DNA from 3 places in the Thalassotalea aquiviva genome. Region 3 is predicted to be linked to each of the others. Evidence: predicted binding sites of a transcription regulator. Region 3 holds the regulator's gene; each other region holds the start of a gene.
The links. The regulator FNR, encoded in region 3, switches genes on or off when oxygen is low (the NO sensors DNR and NnrR bind a similar motif). The targets are predictions, from matches to a motif close to TTGATCTAGATCAA.
Positions count from the first base shown of each region.

Region 1: hemN (oxygen-independent coproporphyrinogen III oxidase) is a predicted target of FNR. The motif match lies at 1,618-1,631, and genes of this name have one in related genera.
Region 2: nrdD (anaerobic ribonucleoside-triphosphate reductase) is a predicted target of FNR. The motif match lies at 2,975-2,988, and genes of this name have one in related genera.

Region 1 is NZ_CP166961.1:3,266,148-3,274,202, forward strand. Features, by position in the region: gene ACAY00_RS14440 (DUF1285 domain-containing protein) at 1-171, shown strand, start outside; gene hemN (oxygen-independent coproporphyrinogen III oxidase) at 188-1,528, opposite strand; gene ACAY00_RS14450 (TraR/DksA family transcriptional regulator) at 1,690-2,001, opposite strand; gene ACAY00_RS14455 (DUF2489 domain-containing protein) at 2,025-2,525, opposite strand; gene yihI (Der GTPase-activating protein YihI) at 2,536-3,105, opposite strand; gene ACAY00_RS14465 (P-loop NTPase fold protein) at 3,868-6,000, opposite strand; gene ACAY00_RS14470 (helix-turn-helix domain-containing protein) at 6,062-6,280, opposite strand; gene ACAY00_RS14475 (hypothetical protein) at 6,467-7,072, shown strand; gene ACAY00_RS14480 (hypothetical protein) at 7,081-8,055, shown strand, end outside.
Region 2 is NZ_CP166961.1:2,374,310-2,382,364, forward strand. Features, by position in the region: gene ACAY00_RS10725 (GNAT family N-acetyltransferase) at 1-195, shown strand, start outside; gene nrdG (anaerobic ribonucleoside-triphosphate reductase-activating protein) at 241-705, opposite strand; gene nrdD (anaerobic ribonucleoside-triphosphate reductase) at 736-2,856, opposite strand; rRNA gene rrf (5S ribosomal RNA) at 3,645-3,759, opposite strand; rRNA gene rrf (5S ribosomal RNA) at 3,872-3,986, opposite strand; rRNA gene ACAY00_RS10750 (23S ribosomal RNA) at 4,147-7,036, opposite strand; rRNA gene ACAY00_RS10755 (16S ribosomal RNA) at 7,577-8,055, opposite strand, start outside.
Region 3 is NZ_CP166961.1:1,532,904-1,540,958, forward strand. Features, by position in the region: gene ttcA (tRNA 2-thiocytidine(32) synthetase TtcA) at 1-468, opposite strand, end outside; gene uspE (universal stress protein UspE) at 574-1,494, opposite strand; gene fnr (fumarate/nitrate reduction transcriptional regulator Fnr) at 1,606-2,334, opposite strand; gene ACAY00_RS06890 (sulfite exporter TauE/SafE family protein) at 2,379-3,050, opposite strand; gene ccoS (cbb3-type cytochrome oxidase assembly protein CcoS) at 3,041-3,286, opposite strand; gene ACAY00_RS06900 (heavy metal translocating P-type ATPase) at 3,308-5,710, opposite strand; gene ACAY00_RS06905 (FixH family protein) at 5,713-6,195, opposite strand; gene ccoP (cytochrome-c oxidase, cbb3-type subunit III) at 6,342-7,322, opposite strand; gene ACAY00_RS06915 (cbb3-type cytochrome oxidase subunit 3) at 7,315-7,500, opposite strand; gene ccoO (cytochrome-c oxidase, cbb3-type subunit II) at 7,503-8,055, opposite strand, start outside.

The DNA of each region.
Region 1 (8,055 bases), 1.6 Mb from region 3:
TTCGATGAACACGGCAAGCTTATAGCAAACGTGCGCAGAAACTTGTATGCATCGATACATCGAAATGTATTTTATCAATGGGTAGAGCAAGCAAAAGAGGGTAAAAACCAACAAGGCCACTGCTTATATCTAACAAGCAATGGCCTTGATTTTGTTATCGGTTATGTCTGATCAGTGAACTAAGCGATTAAATAACTCGTGAAAATCTTTGTTGATGCAACTTGGTTCGCAAGTAAGCATCAAACGACATACAAATATTTCGAATCAACAAACGCCCTTTTTGCACCACCTTAATTTCATCATCATTGTTGGTTAACAGGCCGTCATCAATAAACGTCTGTAAACTGGCGATATCCTGACCAAAGTATTGATCAAAATGAATCCCAAATTGCTCTGATATTTTGGTTTTTGATATTTTAAAATTACACATTAAATCTTTAATAACCACCGCTCTAATCACATCATCTCGGCTCGTTACAATGCCTTTCTCTAACGGGGTTAAACCCGCATCAATAGATCCATAATATTCTTTCAATGTTTTGACATTCTGGCTAAAGCTTTGGCCAATAGAGCTAATAGAAGAAACCCCAAGACCAAGTAAATCGCAGTCATCTAACACGGTATAGCCTTGGAAATTTCGGTGCAAAGAACCACTTTTTTGGGCAATGGCCAATTCATCATTAGGTTTCGCAAAGTGATCCATCCCAATAAACTCATAGCCCATAGCCAAAAAGCTTTCGATTGCAAATTGCAATAACGCAAATTTATCATCGGCCGATGGCAGCCATTCGTCACGAATTTTACGCTGAGAGGCAAAGCGAGACGGTAAATGAGCATAACTGAATAATGAAATGCGATCAGGATCCATTATTTTTACCGCATCGAGAGTCTTTGCAAATGTTGCTAAGCTTTGGTGTGGCAGGCCATAGATTAAATCTAGGTTAACAGAGCGAAAGCCAACCGACTTTGCTCTATGAACCAGCGCAGTTATAAACTCAGTACTTTGTTCACGATTAATCGCTTGTTGAACGATTTCATCAGTATCTTGAACGCCAATGCTTAAACGATTAAAACCCTCTGAAAATAAGTGATCGACAACGTCTAACTCAATTTCCCTCGGATCGACCTCGATACTCATTTCAATATCTTGAGCAAACTGAAATGTCTCTTTAAGTTTGGCGACCAGTTGGCTAATTTGTGATTTGGTTAGAAACGTAGGCGTACCACCACCCCAATGCAGTTGTTTGACGGTATAGCTTGCAAACTGCGGTGCGCGTAATGATATTTCTTTAAATAAATACTCCAGGTATTCATCGGCTTTATGAGAATGACGGGTTACAACTTTATTGCAACCACAGTAATAGCAAAGGCTGTGACAAAATGGGATGTGGACGTATAAAGACAACTCATTATGTTCGGAGCAAGAAATGGCATTTAACAAATCGGATTCAATAAACTGGTTTGAGAACTCGACGGCTGTCGGATAGGAGGTATAACGTGGACCACTGACATTGTATTTCGCAAGCAACTCTGGAGAAAACATCTCGTTAAATGACATTCTAATAAACCTTTTTAAAACAATTGTAATAATTATAGTAAAAAGGTTTGTTTGTCACTTTGATCTGCAACAACCAGAGTTTAAAATACAACCAGTTAACAACTTAAATACTCATAAGCGAGTAATGTTTTTTAGTCTGCGCAGTCGATGCACTTAATTGCCGCAGGCTGAACATTTAACCTAGCTCGGGCAATTTCTTCACCGCAATCGACACAATAGCCATAGGTACCTTGTTCGATACGACTGATTGCGTCGGATAACTGCTGGATTTCAACTTTGGCTTCCGACTCTAAGGCATTTAACACTTCGTCGTTTTCTCGCTCTCCAGCTTGTTCAGACCAGTCAGCCGGACGCCCCTCAGCAAACTCCTCATGGATTGCCGTGATCCGTTTTTGTAAATCGACAATTCGTTTGGTAAAAGCTACTTTCAGTTGGTCCGACATATTATTATCCTAGTTTTTATTATCTAATTTTGACTTAGCCTCGCTTGCAACTCTACTTTAAGTTCGATTGCATAAGGCTCCAATCCTTCAACGTTTCTATTGACTTCAGGTTCAAGCTTTTCTTCGATACCCATGCGCTCTAAATCAAGTTTTAAGCGCTCTTTTTTAGACAGCGCCTTTCGTTTGTCAAGTATAGGCATATGTTTGATATCATTATATAAATTAAATATAGCAGGAAATTTCTCAATAAACCTATCGGCATGACTTTCCATGGACTCAATAAGCACTGACAAGCGCCAACAACCTTCTGAAATATCGCATTGCTGTTGATTCATCGCCTTCGCAATTAAAATCACGCTATTAAGAACATCAATATCGCGTTGAAGTTGTTTCGCCTGTAGTTTTTGCTTTTGCGCCTTTTCGGCAATTGTTTGTTGTCTTAATTGCCATAACAATCGCCCAGCATAAAGAGCCAGAAGCAACACAATAACACCAGCAATGAGCCAATAAACACCGTATACCACTTAATTACCCTTATTGATCTTTGTAGTCATCAAAATTATAGCTGTCTAGCTTGTCCCACATATCATCTTCAGAATCGACGTCGGTATCGGTATCCTCGTCATCATCTTGTTCAAGATTCAATTGAGCGAGAAGCTGCTGGTATCTTGCTAAATTAGACTCTAGATAATCTTTCTCGTCATTAGTAAGCTCTTCTCCTGCTTCAGAGCGTTCAGACAAGGCATGCAATTCCATATTATTTTCAATGGCTAATAACTCTTGCTCTAGCGCTTCTGTGTTATCTTGAACATAGACCTTAGCAACTGAAGACTGCTTGGTTTGCACCTTGCTTGATTGGTTTTTAGGTTTTTCAACAATCGTCTGCACACCTAAGTCAATTGGCTTTTTACTACCAATACGTGGATCTTTACTCTGTGAGGATTGATTTTGGTCGGTCTTAGATTGCACAACCTGTTGACGACTGCCGGCCTTATTACCGGTCGATTTGCGCTTGCGTGCTTCTTTTTCAATTTTTTCAGGGCGCTTTAGATTAAGCTTCTTCATTAAAGCGCCTTCTTTACGTGATTTCTTACTTCTGGCCATAATTAAATATACTAGCTGTCTGTCGATAGCTATATTTTACGCCATTAGGGGTTAAAACAATAATTTTATCTTTAAAAGAGGGGGTTATTTATTGAACTAAGTGCTAACACTTAAAAATTAATCTTACGCTGAACGTGTGAAAGGTAAAAAATGGATAAAAAAAACGGTAGTCATAAACTACCGCTTTTCGGCAAACCTTTGCCAGTGTCTGGTATTCCAGCCCTGAATTCCTAATTCGCGTTCCTTCTTTTAGACACGTTTCCATACTTATTTTTTCTTTTCGGTCATCCTGACACTTTATTCACTGTCCATAACCCTATTGGGTACAACTTCAATGTTGTTCGATCATCCTAATCGCAATTTTTCAATCCCTGATAATCCCTATAGCATCCGTACTAACTATCCTGATTTTTTTTGATTTTATTTCTAAGTTACGTCCTGTAACTGTTAACAAATTGTACGCGAGTTAATGATTGTTACAATTAGTAAAAACTTTTAAAATTTAAATTAAATCGACGATAAAGCATAAACCATTGTTATTAAAGGAGTTAATGATTATTAGCTAGTGTTTTTTCAGCTTTTAACAGCAACACCAATGGTCAATGTCTCACAAAGTGGTGGGTATATGGGAATGTTACAATAAGGTTATGGGATATGTCACCCGAAAATAGAATCTCTTCCATCCTCGGTTATTTAAACTTTAGTAACCAAGTCATTATCTTTAGGATAAAGATAAATTAATAATCGCATTGGTTGCGAAAGCTACCACCTTTCACCTTCCGTACCATCTCTTAAGTAATATTTTTTTCCATCAAGAATACTATTTAAAGTTGCTTGTATATGAATGGGTTGGCTTGCAATATCTACTTGTCTTGCATGTTCTCGAAGAGTATCTATATCAAAAACGCCATTAAAACTAGTTTCATCAATAAGAGAGTAAGGGCCATTAGTTGAATCTCTGCCTGAATGTCCAATGATTTCAGCAACCCTAATAATTCCATCATCATTATTCAGGGTTTCAGACAAGAACTGTGCAGCCTTGTTTTTAGACGATCTCCATAGCTCGTAAAATATATGCGAATCAAAATCATGTTCGGTGTGTCTCTTTTCTTTCAATGATTTAACAGCAACATGTTGATAGTCAACCTCAAGCTGTTTAAGTTGGTTTTTAGAAATCCAAACCTCGCCACTACTTGTTTCTCCATAGATTTGAGATCGAACTTTTCGCAAGACATCTGCAGCCAATGGAGCACTTTCTAGCCTATTAACAAGCTGTTTTATAAGTGTAAATTTATCATCACTTTTAGTTATAACTGCATTTGTAACCCAGTTCATTCGACTGTATAGTTCTGTAGAAATGAAACCATAGTTGCTTTTTAGCTGCTCTATTAATTTGGGAGATGTAAGAAACGTATCATAAATACATGTCAAAATATCAAAGCTATTGGTTCTGCATTCTTTTGCATAATTCATTATCATTTCAAAGAATCGTTCTTCAGCACCTTCCGAAGTAACTCGATAAAGAAAACTACCTCTATCAATATCTCCAGAAATAAAACCTAAGATATCTTGATCTGAAATATATCCTACTGGTGTTTTATAATGAAATGCAATATGAAGCCTTTGCGGCGCAGACACTCTTCCCGCAGAGTCTGCATCTGCTTCGGAGACTTGATACATTGTAATATCGTCAGATTTTATAAGCGGAAAAATACTTCCTAGAAGCCCCGTCAATAAATAACGATCTCTATCATCGAATTCTTGTAAAATTTTCAGCCGTTCATCATTATACGATTCAACAACATCCTTAGGCTTATCAATTAAAAGCCCATCATTTGAAAATCTTTTTCCTATGTATGCTTCTGGTACTCTCTTAATGTGCTCATATATAGAGTTAGCTTTTGTTGAAATAATTGATAATGAAAAAAGATCTGTAAAACATACTTGCCCTTCAACTTGCTCTAATACAAACCTCAAGTGATTGAAAAACCGTTTTAATTCTCTAGGATTTCTAATAAGGTGTTTGAAGTACTTATGATAAACCCAGCTTAATCGATCTTGGTCAGATTCAAATCTGTCGTTTAAGTGTTTATTACTTAAACGCTCCAATTCAACATTAGCAAGTTCACTCATCCCCCTTTCGGAAATAACAGGAAGAGGTACTCTAAGCTGAACCACCTTATTTATATATTCCGACGTATTTACAATGCCATTATTATCTAAAACAGAGGTGAGGTAATTTGCATCAAAAGCTAATAAAAATGAAGTGCCTGAAAAATCAGCGACAGCTTTAACAAGGCGCAAAACTTGAAATGTTTCAGGTGGGGTTAACCTATCAATATCATCAATAATTACAACTATAGGGTTTTTAACTTCTTTGATTGCATCTACAACCTGTTTCTTTTTTCCTAAAAGGTCCAGTTCTTTTAATTTAGCAAGCTGTTCGGTTGCTTTTCCTGATGTTGATAATACGTTTTCAACTATTGAAGCCCAAGGTTCTGCACCAGGAATAAGCTTTGCAACACTGAAAAGCTTCGAATAAGCAATAAGCTCTTTCGCGGCTTTTGAAGCTACACTTGGGTTGTCCTGGACATTAAGTTGCGAAGAAAATTGGAGCAAAAAATCCTGAATTAGCGATTCAGGTCTACCAGCTAACCAAGGATTATATTCAATAATGATTGGTGCAGATTCTTTTTCATGTAAGGCGCATTTTATGAGATTAATTACTGACGTTTTTCCATAACCCCACTCACCTTCTAAAGAAACAGTCAAACAATCATCATCATGATTTAGCAGAAGTATATTTGCTAAATGATTAGCAAAATCAGACCTGTTTAGTAAATCAGGATCTTCAGACCCTCCATTTATCGGTTGATCGTTGTGGTAATTTCCCATTCATAACTCCTTTGAACATTGGGTAAATGCAGTCCAATATAGCCTTGGCTATCATTATTTTTTATGAATCAACCAGTTCCAATAGCTCACTAATACTTAAGTTAAATGCCTCAGCAATCAACATTAATTTGATGACGGTAATATTTACTTTACCAATTTCAATTTTACTTAGGTGACTTTGTGTCATACCTGTTAGATCAGATAGCTCTTCCTGACTCATAGATCTGCGAGTCCTTTCAAGCTTTATTGTTAATCCAAGCTTTTTGGCAAAATCATTCATCTACTTACCCTTACTATAAGTAGATAACTGTCTCACACCATATAAAACTTTGCTAAATACTATAATCCTACTAAAGTCATATAATACTATTTTAGTAGTTAAGTATGTGAAAAAGATCCCGTTAGTAACAATTTCTAGTTCAGATTAATATCTCTTAGAATTTGTACTAGTTAGAAAGGTTAAAGCGTGAATACACGTAAACTGCACAGAAAGCATAAATCGAAGCATCAAATAAATTTTTACAGCCGAAAAAATGGTTGCCATGTTTGGTGTGAATCTAATTTAGAGCGTAACTTTGCCCTAAGCTTAGAGTTTGATGGTAATGTGATTTGCTATACGACCCAACCAGGAACCATTAATGTTCATGGCCGAAGCTATACGCCAGACTTTCTAGTAATGTACAAATCTAAGCCAGCTGAATTTATCGAAGTAAAAATGTTCAGCGTGATCGATGGTGATGACGAATTCACTAGAAAATTTCAATTAAACCACTCTGCTATCAAGCAAGCGCTCCGCTTAAATTTAGTCTTAAAAACAGACATAGACTTAAGGAAAGTAAACCTATCGACTTTAGATAAGCTGTACCGGTTTCTAGATGTCGATATTCGCCATATATATATTGATGAAGATTTCCCTGAGTACACATCAATAGCCAAGCTGGCTATGTATCTAGAAAAAAATGCGATGGGCTCGATTCATGAGGCATGGGCAATGGTTGCCCAAAAAGTATATGCGCCTGTTGAATACTCTAATTTAAGCTACGAATCCGAAATAGTTCGCACCGGCTATTGAAGGCTACCATGCACCCTCAAATTTTCAAAAACGCTGTATTTGTAAATAACGCTGAAGAGCATTTCCGCGTAGTTACTTGCTCGGATACATCAGTCTTTTGTGAACCTGAAGGTCACTCTGGTAGTCCCCTAGCATTTACTATTAGTGACTTTGTAAACGAACTAAAAGAAGAAAAATTAGCTCGCGTATCTGACTTACCTGCAAATATCGAAAACCTTGACGCTTATCAGCAGAAACATTTTGAAAGAAGAGCGCCATATTTGCATTCGCTTTTATGGCTTGTAGGTGAAGGACATCAACCGACATCGGATGAAACCTATAAACTTTTGAAGAAAAAAGTAGAGGTAGATTACGGTACTTGTCGCCATCCCGGAAAATCAACTATTGGCAAGTGGTGGAAAGCATTTAAAGATGCTGGGAATGATATCAAAAAGGCGCTTCCTAGGCCGCCATCAGTTCCCAAAAGACTAGATAAAGCATCCAATGATGTCGTTGAACACTTCGCTACAGAAACCTGGCTAAAAGCTAACTCCCCTAACATAGCGCGAGGCTATGAGGCATACAAACTATTCGCCCAAGAAGCTTATATGAAACAAAGTAACGATATAAAAATTGCTAGTGAATCAACTTTCCGCCGACGCATCAAAGTTAATAAAGAAATAGACAGAGTAGCAAAGGCCGGTAACCACAATCAGTATCAGAAGGCTATCCGTACGTTGCTCAGAAAGATTAAAACATCAAGGCCATTAGAGCGAGTAGAATTAGATAGAGCAAGTTTTAATTTATCACTTCTCGATGATGATACTTTGCAGCCAACTGGATGTGTGAGTATTTACGCTGCAATTGACTGTTTCACTCGGTTGCCCATTGGCCTCACCGTCGAATTTGGAACCGCTGAAGATACTCGTGGTGTGGCCAAGTTAATAAAATCAATATTCATTCCAAATAAAGAATATGTTAATGCATACGGTAAACCTGAAAAG
Region 2 (8,055 bases), 840 kb from region 3:
GCGAGTCAGTTAATAGATCAATGCGCCAACATAGGGACGCCGATATTCTGTTTTGCTGATAATAAGCTCGATAGATTATATCAAAGTAAAGGATTTCACCTAGGCCAAGAATCACAGTTGCCGGATGCCCTTGCCAAACGATGGCACTCTTACGTTAAAAAATCCCCTAACCTGTTAATTTACCAATACGATTAAAATACTGTATAAGCTCGAAGGCCGAACCTCTGTTCGGCCTCTTTGTTATAAAAAGTGATGAATAATTTGATTTGCACTACCCCGCCAATCTAAGCGTCGGTCGGCTTTATCTTGCTCAAACTTACCGTCAATTAAAGTATCAATAAGAGCCACGACTTGGCGTTGTTCTAGACTGAGCTCAGTCAAGGTATAACCCGTCCATAACCAAATATCTTTATCTTTACATTCAGTCCGAACCCGTTGCACCAATTTCAGCACATCCGCAACGTTATCAGGATGCAAGGGATCGCCACCAGATAACGACAAACCACGTCGCTTTATGCGAGTATCGTTTAAATCGCTGATGATCATATCAGCCATCGCATCGGTAAAAGGCTTGCCCGAGTCAATTTTTTGAGTTGACTGGTTATAACAACCTCTGCACTGGTGCACACACCCCGACACAAACAAGGTACAACGAGTGCCAGGGCCGTTAACCACATCAACAGGATAATACTGATGATAATTCATGTTTAAACTTTTAAGCTATTGAAAGTAATATTAAAGATGCTTAACTCGACGTTTTACTTCTTCTTGTTTACCAAAATTAAAGGGCCTTGCATCTGGGCTCCCTAAGTAGCCACAAACACGCCGAGTTACAGATACCTTTGTAGAGTCATGGTTGCCACATACAGGGCAAGTAAAGCCCTTACTGGTACAATCAAACTCACCATTAAAGCCACACTCATAACACTCATCAATTGGCGTATTGGTACCATAATAAGGCACCCTACTGTAACTGTAATCCCAAACATTTTCTAACGCCTCAATGTTTTTTTGCATATTAGGGAACTCGCCATAGCAAATAAAACCACCAGATGAAAATTCTGGATATGGCATTTCAAAATCGATTTTATCAAAAGGGGTTACCTTCTTTTGGACATCTAAATGGAAGCTGTTGGTGTAATAACCTTTATCAGTGACGCCTTCTATTACTCCAAATTCCTTGGTATCGATAGCACAAAAACGGTTACATAAATTTTCACTTGGAGTACCGTATAAACTAAAGCCATAACCGGTTTCTTCAGCCCAATCATTTACCTTCTTCTTCAGGTACTTGATTAGTTTAATCGCTTGTTGCTGCAAAGCTTTATCATCGTATAAATGACAGTTATTCGCGACTAAGGCCATCATCGCTTCATGAACACCAATATAACCTAAAGAAATCGATGCTCGATTATTTTTAAAAATATCCGCAATGGGCTCATCCGCTTTTAAACGAACCCCACAAGCCCCTTCCATGTAAAGAATAGGTGCTACACGTGCCTTAACATTTTCTAATCGTTTAATACGCGTTTCTAAAGCACGGCGCGCTAAGATAAGTTTATCGTCTAATAAGCGGTAAAAATCATCAAAATTACCTTTAGCTGTTAATGCGATACGAGGTAAATTCAAACTGACCACACCAAGGTTATTTCGCCCTTCGTGGATCACTTGTCCATTTTCATAGTAAGCACTTAAAAAACTGCGACACCCCATTGGGGTTTTAAAGGACCCTGTGACATCAACCACTTTATCGTAGTTTAAAATATCTGGGTACATTCGTTTTGAAGAACACTCAAGCGCGAGTTGCTTAATATCGTAATTAGGATCTTCCACTTTATGGTTAACACCATCTTTAATCGCAAAAACAAGTTTCGGAAATATGGCCGTTTTACTGTTTTTACCTAAACCGGCAATTCGATTGCGTAAAATAGATTGCTGGATCAATCTTGATGCCCAACTCGTACCCAAACCAAAACCAAAGGTAACGAACGGTGTTTGCCCATTGGCAGTATGTAAGGTGTTTACTTCGTACTCTAGTGATTGAAATGCATCAAAGCATTCTTTTTCAGTCTGCGCTTTAGCAAACTGTTCTGGATTTGGAATGCGCCATTCGTTCGCAACGTTGAGTTGCTTTTGGTAACTGGCGTGAATATAAGGTTCAAGTATTTCATCAATACGATTAATCGTGGTCCCACCGTAAATGTGACTGGCTACTTGTGCGATGATCTGAGCGGTTACTGCCGTGGCTGTAGAAATTGATTTTGGTGTTTCTATCTCAGCATTGCCCATCTTAAAGCCTTTCGTTAACATTCCTTCTAAATCGATAAGCATACAGTTGAACATAGGAAAGAAAGGCGCGTAGTCCAAATCATGATAATGAATATCGCCATTTTCATGTGCTTGTACAATATCGCGTGGCAAGATGTGAGTTTTAGCATAGTGCTTGGCGATGATACCCGCTAATAAATCCCTTTGGGTTGGGATCACTTTACCGTCTTTATTGGCATTTTCATTTATCAGATCTAAGTTACTCTCTTCCAGTAAACCATCAATCTCTTTGGTTAAAGCGCTATGTTTTTCTCGAGCGATATCACGATCATGTCGATATTCAATATACGATCGAGCCAGACCTTTATACTCACCTTGCATTAACTCGTTTTCTACCAGAGTTTGTATTTCATTAATGTGTACTTCTTCTGCTCCGGCGAGTTTAGCTTCCACCGCTAACGCTACATTTAAAGCGTAGATTGCAATTTCTTTGGTAATTTTATCGGCAGCACTTTCAACAGCAGCTTGTATGCGATCACGAGAAAAGGTCGCTCTAGACCCATCACGTTTAATAACGATTGGTTTCACTTTATGTCCTTTATTTTAATTATTTTAGCCTAACAACCAAATACTATATGTGGCGAACAAACACACACCTAACCACAACATATTGTGGTAATTAAACGGTAGGTAGCAAAATCAGGCATTGATCTAAATCAAATTTACAAGGAACTAAAACATCAGCGAGGTTTTATAAAATATTCATTTTATATATTCCTGCTAAATATTTTCATTGTTAAAAGTAGATAATTGAGAGATATCAATATATACAAAGCGATAGAGCTGTGAAGGTAAAATATTACGATAACTATTTAATAAATTTTTAGACTTAAAAACTTAGTTTTTATAAAAAAATAGTTTATTAATTTTAGATTACGGCTAACTAAAATTTAATCTATAGTCAACATTCAGATATACACTGTCATACCAGCATGTTGTTAAAAAGATGCGCTAGTTTTAATCCTGCTAAGCTGTCGGACGGTTATTTATTTGTCTAGTGGGACACACTTCAGTGGGACGGTATGCTTTCTGGGACGGTATGCAAGCCTCATCAATGAGCACCGTCATTGCGGTATGTCGTAGGCCGCAACCTCGTTGAGTTTCGAAGTGGTTTGAAATTATCAAAAACCCAGAAAGCAAAAAAGCTGCCCAGTGGACAGCCTTTCTTTAAATAGGAGCCTAGCGATGAAGTGCATGGATGCACAAATGCAGATAAATTCATGGATGAATGCTTTTTATCTGTGACCTACGTAGTAGGAACAGTAAGCCCAAAAACGAGAAAAGCCCGCTTAAATAAGCGGGCTTTTGGATTAGGAGCCTAGCGATGACCTACTCTCACATGGGAACTCCCACACTACCATCGGCGCTGTTGCGTTTCACTTCTGAGTTCGGCATGGGATCAGGTGGTTCCACAACGCTATTGTCGCTAGACAAAAACTTGTTATAACTTTAGATTTAATTGATTAAAAACACTATGAATTATCAATCAATTATACCCTAAGGGTTGAAAACCCGCTTAAATAAGCGGGTTTTCGAAATAGGAGCCTAGCGATGACCTACTCTCACATGGGAACTCCCACACTACCATCGGCGCTGTTGCGTTTCACTTCTGAGTTCGGCATGGGATCAGGTGGTTCCACAACGCTATTGTCGCTAGACAAAAACTTGTTAAACAATTTGAAATCTAATATTAAACGCTACTCAATTCTTACTTAATGCGTGAAGTACATGGATGTACAAATGTCGATATGCTTCATGGATGAACGCATTATATCGACGATTTTTCATGTCAAACCTACAAAACCTCTTGGGTGTTGTATGGTTAAGCCTCACGGGCAATTAGTATCAGTTAGCTCAAGGCCTCGCAACCCTTACACACCTGACCTATCAACGTCGTAGTCTCCGACGACCCTTTAGGGGACTTAAAGTCCCAGTGAGAACTCATCTCAAAGCCTGCTTCCCGCTTAGATGCTTTCAGCGGTTATCAGTTCCGAACATAGCTACCGGGCAATGCCATTGGCATGACAACCCGAACACCAGCGGTTCGTCCACTCCGGTCCTCTCGTACTAGGAGCAGCCCTCTTCAATTCTCAAACGCCCACGGCAGATAGGGACCGAACTGTCTCACGACGTTCTAAACCCAGCTCGCGTACCACTTTAAATGGCGAACAGCCATACCCTTGGGACCGACTTCAGCCCCAGGATGTGATGAGCCGACATCGAGGTGCCAAACACCGCCGTCGATATGAACTCTTGGGCGGTATCAGCCTGTTATCCCCGGAGTACCTTTTATCCGTTGAGCGATGGCCCTTCCATACAGAACCACCGGATCACTATGACCTACTTTCGTACCTGCTCGACGTGTCTGTCTCGCAGTTAAGCTGGCTTATGCCATTGCACTAACCGTACGATGTCCGACCGTACTTAGCCAACCTTCGTGCTCCTCCGTTACTCTTTGGGAGGAGACCGCCCCAGTCAAACTACCCACCAGACAGTGTCCCCAATCTCGATAAGAGACCTAGGTTAGAACATCACGCATACAAGGGTGGTATTTCAAGATTGGCTCCACAACATCTGGCGACGTTGCTTCAAAGCCTCCCACCTATCCTACACATGTAGGAGCAATGTTCACTGTCAAGCTATAGTAAAGGTTCACGGGGTCTTTCCGTCTAGCCGCGGGTATACGGCATCTTAACCGCAAATTCAATTTCACTGAGTCTCGGGTGGAGACAGTGTGGCCATGATTACGCCATTCGTGCAGGTCGGAACTTACCCGACAAGGAATTTCGCTACCTTAGGACCGTTATAGTTACGGCCGCCGTTTACCGGGGCTTCGATCATGAGCTTCGCTTGCGCTAACCCAATCAATTAACCTTCCGGCACCGGGCAGGCGTCACACCGTATACGTCATCTTTCGATTTTGCACAGTGCTGTGTTTTTAATAAACAGTTCCAGCCACCTGGTTACTTCGACTGACCTCAGCTTAAGGAGCAAGTCCCATCACCAAAGTCAGCGTACCTTCTCCCGAAGTTACGGTACTATTTTGCCTAGTTCCTTCACCCGAGTTCTCTCAAGCGCCTTAGTATTCTCTACCTAACCACCTGTGTCGGTTTGGGGTACGGTTCCTTATAATCTGATGCTTAGAAGCTTTTCCTGGAAGTAGGGCATCAACAACTTCAACTCCGTAGAGTCTCGTCTCGTATCTCAGCCTTAAGAAGTTCCGGATTTACCTAAAACTTCAGCCTACATACTTTCACATGGACAACCAACGCCATGCTTGCCTAGCCTGCTCCGTCCCTCCTTCGCAATTATAAGAAGTACAGAAATATTAATCTGTTTCCCATCGACTACGCGTTTCCGCCTCGCCTTAGGGGCCGACTTACCCTGCCCTGATTAACATGGGACAGGAAACCTTGGTCTTTCGGCGGGGGAGTTTTTCACTCCCCTTATCGTTACTCATGTCAGCATTCGCACTTCTGATACCTCCAGCATGCTTTACAACACACCTTCAACGGCTTACAGAACGCTCCCCTACCACTTGAACCTAAGTTCAAATCCGCAGCTTCGGTGCATAGTTTAGCCCCGTTACATCTTCCGCGCAGACCGACTCGACTAGTGAGCTATTACGCTTTCTTTAAAGGGTGGCTGCTTCTAAGCCAACCTCCTAGCTGTCTATGCCTTTCCACATCGTTTCCCACTTAACTATGACTTTGGGACCTTAGCTGGCGGTCTGGGTTGTTTCCCTTTCCACAACGGACGTTAGCACCCGCAGTGTGTCTCCCGGATAGTACTCATTGGTATTCGGAGTTTGCAAAGGGTTGGTAAGTCGGGATGACCCCCTAGCCTTAACAGTGCTCTACCCCCAATGGTATTCGTCCGAGGCTCTACCTAAATAGATTTCGGGGAGAACCAGCTATCTCCCGGCTTGATTAGCCTTTCACTCCGACCCACAGGTCATCACCGCATTTTTCAACATACGTGTGTTCGGTCCTCCAGTTGATGTTACTCAACCTTCAACCTGCCCATGGGTAGATCGCCGGGTTTCGGGTCTATGCCCTGCAACTAAACGCGCAGTTAACACTCGCTTTCGCTACGGCTCCCCTATTCGGTTAACCTTGCTACAGAACATAAGTCGCTGACCCATTATACAAAAGGTACGCAGTCACCTAACAAGTAGGCTTCCACTGCTTGTACGTATGCGGTTTCAGGTTCTATTTCACTCCCCTCACAGGGGTTCTTTTCGCCTTTCCCTCACGGTACTGGTTCACTATCGGTCAGTTAGGAGTATTTAGCCTTGGAGGATGGTCCCCCCATATTCAGTCAAGATTTCTCGTGTCCCGACCTACTCGATTTCACGGTAAGTTTATTTTCGTGTACGGGGCTATCACCCTGTATCGCTGCCCTTTCCAGAGCATTCCACTAATTTACAAACCGCTTAAGGGCTAATTCCCGTTCGCTCGCCGCTACTAAGGAAATCTCGGTTGATTTCTTTTCCTCGGGGTACTTAGATGTTTCAGTTCTCCCGGTTCGCCTCATTAAGCTATGTATTCACTTAATGATACCTGCCTTACGACAAGTGGGTTTCCCCATTCGGACATCTGTGCCTATAACGCCTTTTATCGGCTTAACACAGCTTTTCGCAGATTAACACGTCCTTCATCGCCTCTAACTGCCAAGGCATCCACCACATACGCTTAGTCACTTAACCATACAACCCCAAACGGTCTTGCTCGTTACTAGTCGTTTCTACGGCATTATCTTCTGTTTTCTCTCGATTACATAACACGTTATGCGCATTTCGAGAAAACATTGACGGCTTTGTAGAAGCGCCTAATTCCGTCGCAATACAGCCAATTAACTGACCGTATTTGCTTGGACTGTTCGGTGACTAAACCGAACTAATTGTATCGCCTGACATTTTCACGCATTCAATAAGAATGTCTTGAGTATAAAAAATCAATAATCAAAGATTATTAATTAGTTTGAAAACACTAGGAATGTGTTTTCGTTTTGGTGCTTATATCATTTGATAACATCGTGCGACACGTTGTTATCGATACAAACACCGGGTTTAATATCAGCTTTCCAAATTGTTAAAGATGTCATATCTGCGCACATTCGGCAGTTATGTGAGTGAAAACTCAAAGATAAGCATCGGTGCTTATCTTTAAGTTTTCATCAATTGTTATCATGCTATTTGTGTGAACACTCGCAGTACTTTCGTACTCATTAAGTTGTCTACTTAAGGTAAGGAGGTGATCCAACCCCAGGTTCCCCTAGGGTTACCTTGTTACGACTTCACCCCAGTCATGAATCACAAAGTGGTAACCGTCCTCCCGAAGGTTAAACTAGCTACTTCTTTTGCAACCCACTCCCATGGTGTGACGGGCGGTGTGTACAAGGCCCGGGAACGTATTCACCGCGGCATTCTGATCCACGATTACTAGCGATTCCGACTTCATGGAGTCGAGTTGCAGACTCCAATCCGGACTACGACAGACTTTATGGGATTCGCTCCACCTCGCGGTCTTGCTGCCCTTTGTATCTGCCATTGTAGCACGTGTGTAGCCCATCCCGTAAGGGCCATGATGACTTGACGTCGTCCCCACCTTCCTCCGGTTTATCACCGGCAGTCTCCTTAAAGTTCCCACCCGAAGTGCTGGCAAATAAGGATAAGGGTTGCGCTCGTTGCGGGACTTAACCCAACATTTCACAACACGAGCTGAC
Region 3 (8,055 bases):
TTCTATCATGTCATCGCGATGATGACCTAGGGCAATTTTAGTCGCACCTAATCGTTTGGCGGTGCTGTATAAAATACCGCGACGTAAGCGAGAGCATAAACTGCAGGTGGTTTTACCTTCAGGGATCTTGTCTTTAACGATACTGTAGGTATCTTCTTCAATAATATGATACTCAACCCCTAATGCTTCAAGGTAGGTAGGTAAAATATGCTCAGGAAAACCCGGTTGCTTTTGATCTAAATTCACCGCGATTAAGTCAAAGTCAATTGGGGCGCGGCTTTTCATATTGATTAAAATATCTAGCATGGTGTAGCTGTCAGCACCGCCCGATAGACACACCATGATTTTGTCGCCTTGTTCAATCATGTTGTAATCAAAAATTGCTTTACCTACCTGATGGCGAAAGCGTTTTTCTAATTTGTTTAGTATGGATAAAGCTACTTTATCGGTAGGTGTTTGAGTCGACATTTGGTAAACCTGCAATGGAAAATGGTGCATTATACCTTATCGCTTTAACAATAAAAAAGCCTCAAAATGTAATTGAGGCTTTGCAAGTCGGTTATTTAAGACAGATTATTGTAAAAATGGCGAAATATAGCCATCAGGTTTAAGCGCTAGTAGATCACAATTAATTCTATCAATAACATGCTCAGCGGTATTGCCGATAAGCATGGCAGAAAGTCCTGTTCGACCAATGGTCCCTAGAATCACTAATTCAGCATCAAGTTCGTTGGCAACCTGTTCTATAACATCTTCAGGTAAGCCTTCTTTAACATGTAAATACTTTTTATCAATGCCAAATTTGGCGGCATGCTGTTGCATCATTTTAATATGATGTGCTTGCATATTTTTATTGTATTCGGCGGCGTCAAACTCTGGAATTTCTATGGCAATATTAATAGGTGTACCAGGATAAGAGTTTACAAAGTGGGTATCGGCTTTTATTAACTTACTTAAATTAATCGCTTCTTCGGTAATTTTATTGTTCAAAGACATATGATCTTCCTCGTCACTGCTGGCGTGAATAGCCGCGAGGATATGACCGTTTTCTGGCCAACTATGCTCTTTTACCAGCAATAGTGGAACCCAGCACTTACGTATGAGATGCCAGTCGGTCGGGGTAAAGATGACAGATTGCAGAGTAGGGTGCTCGTGCGTACTTTTTAATACTAAATCGTATTTGTGCTCATCGACTTCGTTTAAAATGGCTTCAAAAGGTCGATTATGCCAGATCACTTTGTAATCAATTTTGTAGTCAAAATCGATAAGGATGTCGTCTAACCATTGCTCTCTACCTTTAATAACGGTGGCACGCATACTTTCTCTTTCTTCACCTGAAAGCATGGTGGTCATTTCATAAGAGAAGTCGTAAATGCACAGAAATGCAGTTACTTTAGCTTGGGTTTGCTTGGCTAGGGTACACGCCCGTTGTAAGGCTTTTTGGTCTTCGGTGGTGGGATCAATAACGACTAAGAGGTTCTGATAACTTTCCATGCGTATACCTATTCAATATTAAAAACTCATATTAAGCTTAATATTAATATTTGATACTTACAAATAGAACCTGCTTAGACGTTAATTATTTGATTTAATTTCTTTTTACCATTATTTAACTTTATTAATACCCGCTAATTGATATAAACGGTCTTTGTCGATAATGGTAATGAATTTGTTTTCTACTCGAATTAACCCTTCTTTTTGGAAGCGGGTCATTAGGCGAGAAATGGTTTCAATGGTTAAGCCAATGTAATTGCCAATTTCACTGCGAGTCATTGGTAGACAAAACTCGGTTGAAGATAAGTGGCGGGCACCTAGTCGACGTCCATAAGAAGCTAAGAAAGTCGCTAACTTTTCTTCGGCGTTTTTACGATTTAAAAGTAACAACATTTCGTTACCACTATGTAGCTCGTTGCTCATCAAATTCATCATTTGCGCTTTAAGCTTAGGGATCTTTGATGATAAAACATCAAGGACTTCAAATGGGATTTCACAAACCATAGAGGTTTCAAGCGCTTTCGCAAAACTTGGATGGGTTTTATTATTTAAGGCATCAAAGCCCATTAAATCCCCTGCTAAATGAAATCCGGTAATTTGTTCTTCACCAGATTCAGAAATAATAAAGGTTTTAAATGTTCCCGAACGGATCGCATAAAGCGTTTGCAGAGATTCGCCCGCTTTAAACAGTTGAGTATTTTTTTGGATCGGTTTTTTACGCGAGATAATATCATCTAACAGGTTTAGTTCACTTTCATTTAAACTAAATGGTAAACATAACTCACTGATACTACAGCTCTGGCATTTTATATTATTTGTATACGCTATCGTTTGAGGCATATCAACCTTCTATGATGTATTTGGAAAAAGTCAAAAAAATTCTACTAAAAAATTAGATCAAGAGCAATAATCAAAGAATAAATTCCTGCTAATAATAAAAAAATTGAAGTAACTTTACGAAAATAATTATTTTTTAAAGTTTTGCTAACAAAGCCGTAACCTTGCGAAAGGGTAAATAAAGCTGGCAAAGTGCCAAGTCCAAAACTCATCATTATGAACATCCCATCTATACCATTTGCCGATGCCATACTCCAAGTTAAGGTAGAATAAACCAAGCCACATGGTAACCAACCCCAGATTGCACCTAGCATTAAAGCTTGTTTAACATTGCTAACAGGGATAAATCGTTTACTAAGAGGCTGAATTTTAACCCATAACTTTTTTCCGATGGCCTCTACTCGAGTGAGTAAAAAAGACCATTGACCAATATACAAGGCAAGGAATATTAAAAAGATGGCGGCAATCACTCTGAGCCAGTTTACATGAACCCCAATAGATTTGATAGCTAAAGAACCTGTGACTCCGGCAATTAACCCAGCAATAGAGTAAGAAAGGATGCGACCCGCATTGTAACCTAGGATAAGGTTAATATTGGGTTTTTCATGTTTTATTACAACATTTGCGCTCAGCATAGAGGTAATGCCTCCGCACATAGCAACACAGTGACCGGCCCCTGCTAAACCAATCAAAAAGGCCGAAAAATAACTTAATTCCATTCGTCTTCTGATGACTCTTCTAAGTTGGATTTGTGCTGATGCTCGGTTGTTTTGGCATCGGGTTGTTTATGTTTTTTGCTGTGTTTTTTGGCTGTTTTGTCTTCATCAAATAAGATGCTCATACCTTGTTTTTCTAAATCATCAAATTGCTCGGTTTTCACCGCCCAAAAAAACAAATAAATGGCTAAAGCAGTAAATAAAATGGCAATGGGAATTAAAATGTAGATGACACTCATAAAGTAGCCTATACCGACCCGTTATTTTAATAATCTTAGTGAATTGCTGACCACAATAATAGAACTTGCAGACATGCCTAATACTGCCAGATATGGGGTAATAAAGCCAGCAACCGCAAGCGGTAATACGATGGCGTTATAGGCAAAAGCCCAACCAAAGTTTTGCCGAATGATACGATTGGTTTTATCACTGATCTGACAAAGAGCTAATATAGACGACAACTTATTGTTTAATAAAATAACATCGGCACCACTTTTCGCTATTTCGGTGCCACTGCCCATAGCTATCGATACGTGCGCTGCCGCGAATACGGGGGAGTCATTAACCCCATCGCCAACCATGGCTAAATGATTACCCTGGCGTTGCTGTTGTTCAATAATGTTCAATTTATCTTGGGCACTACAAGCACTGTGAGCATCGTTAATGGGGAGTTGCTGTAGAAATACATCAACCCCTTTTTTAGAGTCTCCACTTATGAGCATGGGTTCGATTTGATGTTGTTTTAACGTCTCTAAAACGAGCACTGCATCGTCTCGAATGCTGTCTTTTAAATAAAAAGCAGCAACGCATTGCCCATTTAATATCAAAATACACTGAGCATCATCGTATGCTGAGTTTACTTTGGCAAAGTTTTTAACCCATTCAAATTTGCCAATCAGAATCGTTTGACCTTGATATTTCCCTTCAATACCGCAACCTGGGATAACTTTTATGTTTTCTATGGCTACGCTATGATCTCGATATGATAAAAAGGCTTTGGCAATAGGATGCTCGGAACGAGACTCTAATGTTGATGCAATCGCAAGAATGTCGTTGTCACTAAACTGCTCAAAGTTTGGCTCGCGTACTAGCCGATCAAGGCTAAATTGACCTTGGGTCAGGGTACCTGTTTTATCAAAAGCGACTCGATTAAGCTTGGGCACGGTTTCTAAAACATGCGCGTTTTTAATCAAAATCCCTTGGCGATTTAAACTGATGGTGCCACACGTTAATGCGGTTGGGGTAGCAAGCGATAAGGCGCAAGGGCAGGTTGCAACCAATACAGATAAGGCGATCCAAAACGCGTCTTGTGGCTCGGTTTGATACCAATACAATGCGGTCGCGCTTGAGGTGACTAACACCAAGGCAACAAAGTATTGTGCAATCCTGTCGGATAATTTGGCTATTTTGGGTTTGTACGCTTGTGCGGACTCGCTTAAGCGAATCAAGTTGGTTAAAAAACTTTCCGCATTAGGTTTACTAATTTCGACCACCAAATTGCCATCGCCGTTAACCGTCCCAGCAAACACAGCGTCGCCAATGCTTTTATCAATGGGGTCATGCTCTCCCGTTAGCATGGCTTCGTTGATACTCGAATTACCATCAACAATTACACCATCGCCCGCAATGGTCTCACCTGGTTTAATACTCACCTGATCCAAAGCAACTAAGGACTTAGCACTGACAATTTGCTCACAGCCTTGCACCAGCTTGGTTGCGGTTAGAGGCATAAGTTTTAATAAATTTGCAGACACCTCGGCGGCTCGCGCTCGCGCCCTAAACTCTAAAAATTTGCCAATAAGCAGTAAGAAAGTAAACATACTTACCGACTCAAAGTAAACTTCACCAGATTGAGTGAAAGTCGCATAACTGCTGGCGATAAAGGCCAAAATAATGGCAATGGAAACCGGAACGTCCATCGATAAATGTTTGGCTTTTAACGCTTTGTATGCGCCAATATGAAATGGCAATGCGCCATAGGTCACAATAGGTAAAGTCAGCACAAAACTGGTCCCACGAAGGTAAGTCAGATTGTGCTCAGCTAGGTCGCTAAAGGCACCAAAATATAAACCAAAGGCAACCATCATTACCTGCATGGTTAAAATGCCACTGACCCCAAGGCGACGAATAAAGGCTTTAGCTTGTTGTTCGTTTTTTTGCTCGTTTAAGTTGGCTTTAAAAGGCAGAGCTTGGTAACCAATTTTCTGGATAAGATTAAGAATGTCGCTCAGTTGTACGGTATCAGGTTGCCAACAAACCGTTGCTCTTTGACTTGTTGCATTGACCTGAATTTTAACCACACCGGGTTGTTTTTGAACTTGTTTTTCAATTAGCCATGCACAGGCAGCGCAAGCCATACCATCGATGGATAATATGGTTTCTCGCCCTTGTTCAGCATCGTGGGTAAACTCACTTTGTAACGATTCATCGTTGATAAAATCATTACCAGAAGGTTGTTCGAGCAAAGCCTGAGGAATGACTTCGTCAACTTTTTTATTTTTTTCTGTACGAAAACGATAATAATCTTGTAGATCATTTTCAACAATGGCCTGGGCCACAGCTTGACAGCCATAGCAGCACATAGGTTGATCTTTATCATCGATGTTTACAAACAGTTTTAGCCCTGGCGGAATGGATTCGCCACAATGAAAACATCCGTTCATAGTTAGTATTGCATTTCAAATTCGGTAGGTTGTACTTGAGGTAATGCAACGATTGTTTGCATACGCCACTTATCGTCAAACGGGGTAATAGATACTCGCCATTTGCCGTTTACGTCTTGGTCAAATTGTTGACGATAATGTCCATTACCATCGCGGGTAAGTTTTAAATCAAAATCGCGATGGCTTAAGGTTGAATGGTAAAAGTTTACATTTAACACTGGGAATGTTTTTTCAATGCCTGTTGGTATCAGCACAATTTCATTGTCGCTGATATGCATATTAAAACGAATGCCAAGTTTTTCGGCCATTTTAAATTTACGAATGTCTTGATTTATGCTTTTGCCTTTTTTGTAATAATCATCAACAACAACCGTATCTGGGTTGGTATTAGCGATAATAAGGGTGGTAATACCCGCAACAACAGCACTTATGGGAAGGATAAAAACTAAATAAGCCCAAGGCTCTTTATACCAAGGTGTTTGCATAAAAGTAACTCAAATCTCTTTTTAATAATCATTATACGAGTAAGCATTCTATCACGATTACTCGTATAAGGACTCTTTTACTGATACTTAGGTAAAATAAAACCCTGTATAGAATTTCTATACAGGGTTGTTAACAAAAGCGAAGGTTATTCTGGTTGCGATAGGCTGTATACGTATGCGCTGATCACACGTATTTTATCTTCACCAAGAATGCTTTTCCAAGCAGGCATCACGCCAGCACGGCCGTTACGGATAGACTCTTCAATTGCACGTTCAGAACCACCGTATAACCAAATGTTGTCGTTTAGGGCAGGGGCGCCTAAAGGCATACCCATTGCTAAACTACCTTGGCCTTGATCACCGTGACACGCAGCACACATAGCAAACTTTTGTTCACCTTTAGCAGCCAGGTCAGCGTTAACTTTATCAGCGCGTTCTGGGTTAAGGCTTATTACATAGGCTGTAACTTCTTTAACGCCTTGTTCACCACCTAGCATGTCTTTCCAAGCAATCATACCGTTGGCTTTACGACCGTAAAGTAGGGTGTGTTCAATATCAGCACCCGTGCCACCGTATAACCAATCAGTATCCGTTAAGTTAGGGAAGCCTACGGTGCCTTTCGCATCGGAACCATGACATTGCGAACAGTTTTGTAAATACAAACGTTGGCCAATTTTTAAGGCTTCTTCGTTTTTACTTAGCTGTTCTACCGATTGACTTGCGTACTCAGCAAAAATTGGCCCGTAGCGCTCTTCCGCTTGGTTCACTTCGCGGTCATATTGAATCAACATGCCAGCGTCTTTAGCCGCGGCTGCTTTTTCTTTTGAGTCCACAATGTTAGCAACGTCTTGGTTTGAGCTGCGCCATTTAAATAACCCTTCGTAGTTACCTAAACCAGGGTAAAGAGCAAGATAACCAAAACCCCAAATAATGGTAACAAGGAAGAATGTACTCCACCATTTAGGTAGTGGATTGTTTAACTCTTGGATACCATCGAACTCGTGGTCCATTGGCTTACCTTCTTCAACGCCGGTGAAGTTTTTCATACACCAGCGTAAGATGATGATACAGCCAATAAGCGTACCTAAGGTTAAGACGGTTATCCATATACTCCAGAAGCTAGACATTATTATTAGTCTCCTGTTTTTTATCTACTTGTTTGTCTTTCTCGTCGTCTTCTAATATAGATTTAGCGGCTTCATCAAATGAGTCTTTACGCTTTCTGCTGTAAGCCCATAGCACTATGATGATAAATAGTACAAAGATTAAAACCGTAAAAATGCCTCGTAAGGTGCCATAATCCATAATTATTTCAACGCATGACCAAGTGATTGTAAATAAGCGATAAGGGCATCAATCTCTTGTAGAGAGTCCTTACCAGTAATACTTTTCGTTGTGGCGAATTCTTTACCCGCATTAGCAATATCTTCAGCCGAGTAAAGCGGAATGAAGTTACCATTCTCATCTTTGTGGCTGCGATTTTTTGTTAATTGGTTAAATAATTTCATCTTCTTAGCAGAAAGTTCATTACTAATAGGCGTTTCTGCTAACCATGGGTAGCCTGGCATGTTTGACTCAGGTACCACAGAACGAGGATCCATTAAATGAGCGTAGTGCCAGTCGTCAGAATAACGTTGACCAACACGAGCCAAATCTGGACCAGTACGCTTAGAACCCCATAAGAAAGGGTGTTCCCACACAGATTCACCAGCAACACTGTAATGACCGTAACGCTCAGTTTCAGCACGAAATGGGCGGATCATTTGAGAGTGACAGTTATTACATCCTTCACGAATGTAAATATCACGACCTTCCATTTCAAGCGCTGTGTAAGGACGCAGACTTTCAACAGGTTGGGTG